DNA from 2 places in the Stenotrophomonas sp. TWI819 genome. Region 1 is predicted to be linked to the other one. Evidence: predicted binding sites of a transcription regulator. Region 1 holds the regulator's gene; the other holds the start of a gene.
What was found. Region 1 encodes FliA, which starts transcription of late flagellar genes. Its sites were predicted from a motif close to TAAAGTTTNNCNNNCNNNGGCCGATAA; they were not measured.
Positions count from the first base shown of each region.

Region 2: the regulator FliA is predicted to act here: its motif matches at 1,621-1,647, upstream of ABE463_RS08025 (methyl-accepting chemotaxis protein).

Region 1 covers NZ_JBDJKY010000008.1:29,842-33,249, reverse strand. The annotation lists gene ABE463_RS12245 (chemotaxis protein CheA) at 1-650, opposite strand, end outside; gene ABE463_RS12240 (protein phosphatase CheZ) at 656-1,270, opposite strand; gene cheY (chemotaxis response regulator CheY) at 1,270-1,662, opposite strand; gene ABE463_RS12230 (RNA polymerase sigma factor FliA) at 1,679-2,425, opposite strand; gene ABE463_RS12225 (MinD/ParA family protein) at 2,422-3,309, opposite strand; gene flhF (flagellar biosynthesis protein FlhF) at 3,296-3,408, opposite strand, start outside.
Region 2 covers NZ_JBDJKY010000004.1:315,374-318,781, forward strand. The annotation lists gene ABE463_RS08020 (SulP family inorganic anion transporter) at 134-1,600, shown strand; gene ABE463_RS08025 (methyl-accepting chemotaxis protein) at 1,851-3,408, shown strand, end outside.

The sequences.
Region 1 (3,408 bases):
GCAGGCGCGGCGGGCGCTGCCACCGCACGCGGCGCCGGGGCCGGTGCGGCCGGCACGGCCTTGGCACCGGGTGCCGCGCCGCCGTGCAGCTGGTCGAGCAGCGATTCGAACTCGTCTTCGCTGATCATGCCGTCGTCTTTCCTGGCGGCGACGGCGGTCGGTGCGGCACCGCCATGCAACTGGTCGAGCAGCGCTTCGAATTCATCGTCGGTGATCAGCTCACCGCTGCTGGGGCCGGCCGCGGCACTGGTGGCAGCCGCCGGGGTGGCCGGGCCGTTCACGTCGAACTGCGCGATCAGTTCCGGCGGGGCATAGCCCGGCTCGGTGCCGGCCGAGACCGAATCCAGCATCGACTGCAGGTAATCCAGCGACTGCTGGGCCGCATCGAAGTGATGGGCCTGCAGCGTGGCCTGGCCCGAGCGTGCCATGCCCAGGGTTTCCTCGGCGGCGTGGCACAGCTCCACCATCGCCTGGATGCCGAGGAAGCCCGCGCCGCCCTTGAGCGTGTGGAACCCGCGGAACACGGCGTTGAGCTGGTCACTGTCCTGGGGCGCCTGCTCCAGCGACACCAGCTGTTCGCCGAGGCGATCCAGGATCTCCTGGGCCTCGAGGATGAAGTCGGCAGCGATATCGTCTGGAACAGCACTCATGATCGTTAAAGTCCCAAATCGGAGAGCAGGTCGTCAGCGTCGACCTGTGAAACCTGGTGGCGGTCCAGACCGGTCACGGCCGGGCCGGCCAGGCCGTTGTCACGCTTGTGCGCGGTGTCGTCCTGCGGCGGCAGGCCCAGGGCACTGAAGCCCTCATGCACGCGACGCACGATGCCCACCACGCGGCGGATGATCTGCCCGGTGAGATCCTGATAGCTCTGGGTGAGCGCGATCTCGGTCAGGTTGTGGCGGATGCGGTCCAGCTGCTGGTCCTGGTCGGCCGTCAAGCCATTGGCGCGCAGCTGCTCGGTGAGCGTGCGGCATTCTTCGGCCAGGTCCAGGGTGCGGTGGGTGGCCTGTTCGGTCATCGCCACCACATGGTCAAGGCGTGCGCAGGCATCGTCCAGTTCGCCGGCTTCGCTGGGCAGGCTGGGCAGCTCGCCCAGTGCCTGGCCAAGTTCGCGGGCGAGCCGGTTCAACCCGGCCATCATCGGCTGGGTACGCAGCGCGGCGAGTGCGTCGATTTCCTGACGCCACGCGGCTTCGTCACCCGATTCCAGCGCGGCCAGTGCATCCTGCAGGCGCTGCACCAGCGCTGATTTGTCGCTCAGGGTTTCCATCAGGCGCTCGCCGCCAGACGCTCGAAGATCTTGCCGAGCTTTTCTTCCAGGGTCTGGGCGGTGAACGGCTTGATGATGTAGCCGTTGACGCCGTTCTGGGCCGCTTCGATGATCTGCTCGCGCTTGGCTTCAGCGGTCACCATCAACACCGGCAGCGTCTTGAGCTTGGCGTCGGCGCGGATGGCCTTGAGCAGGTCGATGCCCGTCATCACCGGCATGTTCCAGTCGGTGACCACGAAATCGAACGGCTGGCTCTGCAACAGCATCAGCGCGGCATGCCCGTCCTCGGCTTCGGCCGTGTTGGTGAAGCCCAGATCGCCCAGCAGGTTCTTGACGATACGACGCATGGTCGAAAAATCGTCGACGATCAGGATACGCATGTTCTTGTCCAAAGCTCTTTCCTCGGTCTTAATGGTTCTCGAGGCCGGCGTCGGCCGCCTCGAAGATTTTCAGTCGGCCACGCAGGCGCAGCACGGCCTGGCCATGGATCTGGCACACGCGCGATTCGCTGACGCCCAACACGGCGCCGATCTCTTTCAGGTTCAGTTCCTGCTCGTAGTACAGCGACAGGACCAGCTGTTCGCGCTCGGGCAGCAGCCCGATCGCGTTGCCCAGCTCACGCCCGAACTCACCGCGCTCCAGCACCTGCTGCGGGGTCGGGCCGCCCTGGGCGACGGTGTCCAGCTCGCCCTGGTCCTCGATCCGTGATTCCAGGCTCAGCACCTGGCCGCGCGAGGCATCTTCCATCAGGCGCAGGTAGTCCGGCAGCGGCATGTCCATCGCGGCCGCCACTTCCGTGGCGCTGGCGGCGCGTCCGGTGCTCTGTTCGAGCCGGCGGATGGTGGCGGCGGCGTCGCGGGCCCGGCGATGGACCGAGCGAGGCACCCAGTCGCCACGGCGGATCTCATCGATCATCGAGCCACGGATGCGGATCGAGGCATAGGTCTCGAACGAGGCGCCCTGGTCGGCGTCATAGCTGCGCGACGCTTCGATCAGACCCATCATGCCGGCCTGGATCAGGTCGTCGACCTCCACGCTGGCGGGCAGACGTGCCGCCAGATGGTGGGCGATGCGGCGGACCAGGTCCGAGTGCTGGGCAATGCACTCGTTCGCGGCGACCCGCTGGACCTCTTTGTATTGTGCGGCGCCTTTCATGCGGTCACCCCGCGTTGCTTGAGGATGCGTTCCAGGAAGAACTCGACGCCACCCCGCGGCTCGGTCGGGGCCTGCCAGCGTGCGGTACGGCGTGCGATCTCGGTCAAGGCCAGCGCCGACGGACTGGACGGGTAGGCCTTCACCACCGGCTGCTGGCGCTGGACCGACAGGCGCAACCAGTCGTCCTGCGGCACACAGCCGAGGTAGTTGAGCGACACATCGGCCAGGAACTTCTCGCAGACGCGGGTCAGCTTTTCGTACAGCACCCGGCCTTCATTCGGGTCGCGCACCATGTTGGCGACCACCTGGATGCGGTCCACGCCGCGTTCGCGCGAGAGGACTTTGATCAGGGCGTAGGCATCGGTGATCGAGGCCGGTTCGTCGCAGACCACCACCACGGTGTCCTGGGCGGCCTGGCAGAAGGTCAGCACGCCGTCGGTGATGCCCGCGGCCGTGTCCACGACCATGATGTCCAGTTCGCGCTCCAGCTCGGAGAACACGTTGACCAGGCCGATGTGCTCGGCCTGCTGCAGCTCGGCCATGTTGCGGCGGCCCGAGGCGGCCGGCACCACCAGCACGCCGCCGGGACCTTCGATGATGACCTCCTCCAGCGTGCAGCGCCCGGCGACCAGGTCGGCCAGGGTCACGGTCGGCTTCAGGCCCAGGATCACATCGACGTTGGCCAGGGCCAGGTCGGCATCCAGCAGCAGGGTACGTTTGCCCATGCTGGCAAGCGCCACGGCCAGATTGGCCGAAACGTTCGTTTTGCCCACGCCGCCCTTGCCGCCGGTGACGGCGATGGTGCGGACCGGGCCCAGCGGCTGGCTTCGGGTAGCCGACAACGGGAAGGTCTGGGTCAGCTTGGCGTACTCACGCGACGGCATGGTTCAACTCCGGGTTGCAGGGCATATCGGCCGCGCGGCGCAAATCTTCAAGGCGAAGTACAAGATTGGCCGCGCTGGCACGGTGCAGGTCTTCAGGAA
Region 2 (3,408 bases), on a different contig from region 1:
CCCGGCAGGACCCTTGTGATGACCCCACCCTGATACCGCGTTGACGACGCGCCGGCCCTTGCGCTGGCTCAGGGAGTGCTTTGTCTTCATCACACAACGCGCCGTGCGCATCGCCGGTGCGTGGAGTCTGTCCATGTCTGTGTCCTATCCGCTGCGCCAGCAATGGCTCGGCAACATCCGCGGTGATCTGCTGTCCGGCGCCGTGGTCGCCCTCGCGCTGATCCCCGAAGCGATCGCCTTTTCCATCATTGCCGGGGTCGACCCCAAGGTCGGCCTGTACGCCTCGTTCTGCATCGCGGTGGTCACCGCCATCGCCGGTGGCCGGCCGGGCATGATCTCCGCCGCCACCGGCGCGATGGCGCTGGTGATGGTCGATCTGGTCCGCGACCACGGCCTGCAGTACCTGTTGGCTGCGACCATCCTGGCCGGACTGCTGCAGATCGTCGCCGGCGCGCTGAAACTCGGCGCCCTGATGCGCTTCGTCTCGCGCTCGGTGATCACCGGCTTCGTCAACGCGTTGGCCATCCTGATCTTCCTTGCGCAGTTGCCCGAGCTGATCGGGATGCCATGGACGGTGTACGCCGTGTGCGCGGCGGGCCTGGCGATCATCTATCTGCTGCCGCTGCTGACCCGGGCGGTGCCCTCACCGCTGGTGGCGATCGTAGTGCTGACCGCGCTGTCGATCTGGCTGGGCCTGGACATCCGCACCGTCGGCGACATGGGCGCGCTGCCGGACAGCCTGCCGACCTTCCTGCTACCGGACGTGCCGCTCACCTGGGAGACGCTGCGCATCCTGCTGCCGGTCTCGGCCACGCTGGCGGTGGTGGGGCTGCTGGAGTCGATGATGACCGCGCAGATCGTGGAAGACATGACCGACACCCCCAGCCAGCGCAATCGCGAGTGCGCCGGGCAGGGGCTGGCCAACATCACCGCCGGGCTGTTCGGCGGCATGGGTGGCTGCGCGATGATCGGGCAGTCGGTGATCAACGTGTCCTCCGGCGGACGTGGCCGGTTGTCCTGCCTGGTCGCGGGCGTGCTGTTGCTGCTGCTGGTGGTCTACGGCGCGGACTGGGTCCGGCAGATTCCGATGGCCGCGCTGGTCGCGGTGATGATCATGGTCAGCATCGGCACCTTCCACTGGCGCTCGTTCGCCGAGTTCCGGCTGCATCCAAAAAGCTCCTCGGTGGTGATGCTGGGCACGGTGGTTGTGACCGTGGCCACGCACGATCTGGCCAAGGGGGTGCTGACCGGGGTGCTGCTGTCGGCGCTGTTCTTTGCCCGCAAAGTGGGCCGGATGCTGGATATCGCCGAAGCGGACACGGTCGACGGTACCCGTGTCTACACAGTCAGCGGGCAGGTGTTCTTCGCCTCGGCCGGGCAGTTCGCCGCGGCCTTCGATCTGCTGCATGTGCCCGAGCGCGTGGTGATCGATCTGACCGATGCGCACTTCTGGGACCTCAGCGCGGTAGGTGCGCTGGAGCGGGTGACCGGCAAACTGCGTGCACGCGGAGCGCAGGTGGAGGTGATCGGACTCAACGCGGCCAGCCAGACACTGGTGGAGCGGCTGGGGCGGGGCGATGCCTCTGCCGGCGGACACTGAACACGGTCAGAAAGCCGTGCTAAACATCGCGGGCCTATCGCCGTTATCCAACTGAGTCCCCTCTCTGGGCGGGCACCGTCGCGGTGCCGGCAGGCGGCATCTTCACAGGGCGGGACGGTGGCATCGATCCCGATCTCCGCTGGCCGCGCCGTGATTGCACCGCGCGCGTGCCGGTCCGCAATGGACTGCGTGTTTCCGTGGCGGCGCATGTCTGCGTCCGCCGGTATGCCCTTTTTCCGGAACCGCCCCCATGCCCGTGTCCCGCCCCACCGCGTCCAAGCGCCCTGGCAGCATCGCCAACCGACTGATGCTGGGTACGGCGTTGATCGCCATGCTCTGCTTCGGTGTCACCGCCGCCATCAGCTACCGGGAAGCCAGCGCGTCGCTGGTGGATGCCTCCCGCCACACCATGCAGAGCGAGGCCCAGGCCGAAGCCCTGCGGGTGAGCGGTGATCTGTCCAACGCCTTCGCCACCAGCCAGGCGCTCGCGCAGAATCTGCTCGTCCAGCGCGCTGCGGGCACGCTGTCGCGGGCGACGGTGTCTGCGGTGATCCACCAGCAGGTGCAGGTGCACCCGGAATGGGTGGGCTTTGGCACGTTGTGGGAACCCGACGCTTTCGATGGCAAGGATGCCGAGTTCGTTGGCGCCGAGGCACACGATGACACCGGCCGGTTCATGAGCTACTGGGCGTGGCACGACGGCGCACCGATGCAGGATGCGCTCACCGGCTATGACGTGCCCGGCGATGGCGACTGGTATCTCAAGCCGAAGGCGCTCAAGCGGCAGACGGTGGCCGAACCGTACACCTATGAAGTCGGCGGCCAGAAAGTGCTGATGACCACGCTCTCCACCCCGGTGATCGACCAAGGGACGTTCGTTGGTGCGGTGACGGTGGATTTCGCGCTGGCCGCATTGCAGAAGCACCTGGCCGCATTGCGCCCGATGGGCGAAGGCCATGTCGAACTGATCTCGCCCGGTGGCATCGTGCTGGCCGCGCAGGACCCGCAGGAAATCGGCAAGCGCCGCGACGACGCCCTGACCGCGGCGATGCTGGCAGCGGTCAAGGCAGACAAACCCTTCGATGCCTTCGAGCCGGATGCGGCAGGTAATGTGAAGACCTATGTTCCGTTGCGCATCGGCGGCAGCCAGGAGCACTTCGCGCTGGGTGTGATCGTGCCGCATGCGCTGATCACCGCGCAGGCGCGCGCGCTGTGGTGGATCATCCTGGCTGTTGGCCTGGGCGCGGCACTGGTGCTCAGTGGCAGCGTGTACGTGTTGCTGCGCCGACAGGCGATCCGCCCGCTGGCCGATGCGGTCCGTCTCTCGGCCGACGTCGCCGAGGGACGTCTGGATACGCCGCTGCCGCCCGCGCGCAATGACGAGGTCGGCCGGCTGCTTGAATCGATGCAGCGCATGCGCAGCCAGCTGCGCGCAGTGATGGCCGCGCAGGGTGAAATGGCCCAGCGACACGAGGCGGGTGAGCTGAGCTACCGCATGGACGCGCAGACCTTCCCGGGCGAGTACGGCAAGATGGTGGAAGACACCAACCAGCTGGTCGGCGCCAACATCGCGGTCACGCGCCGTCTGGTCGAGGTGATGCAGCGTTACGCGGTCGGTGACCTGAGCCAGGACATGGATCGCCTGCCCGGCGAGCAGGCCGCGTTCACTGCCGCGATGGATACCACCAAGGCCAACCTGCGCGCGATCAATACCCAGATCGGCGATCTCGCCGGCGCCGCGGCGATGGGCGATTTCAGCCAGCGCGGCGACGTGGTGCGCTTCGATCACGACTTCCGCGCGATGGTCG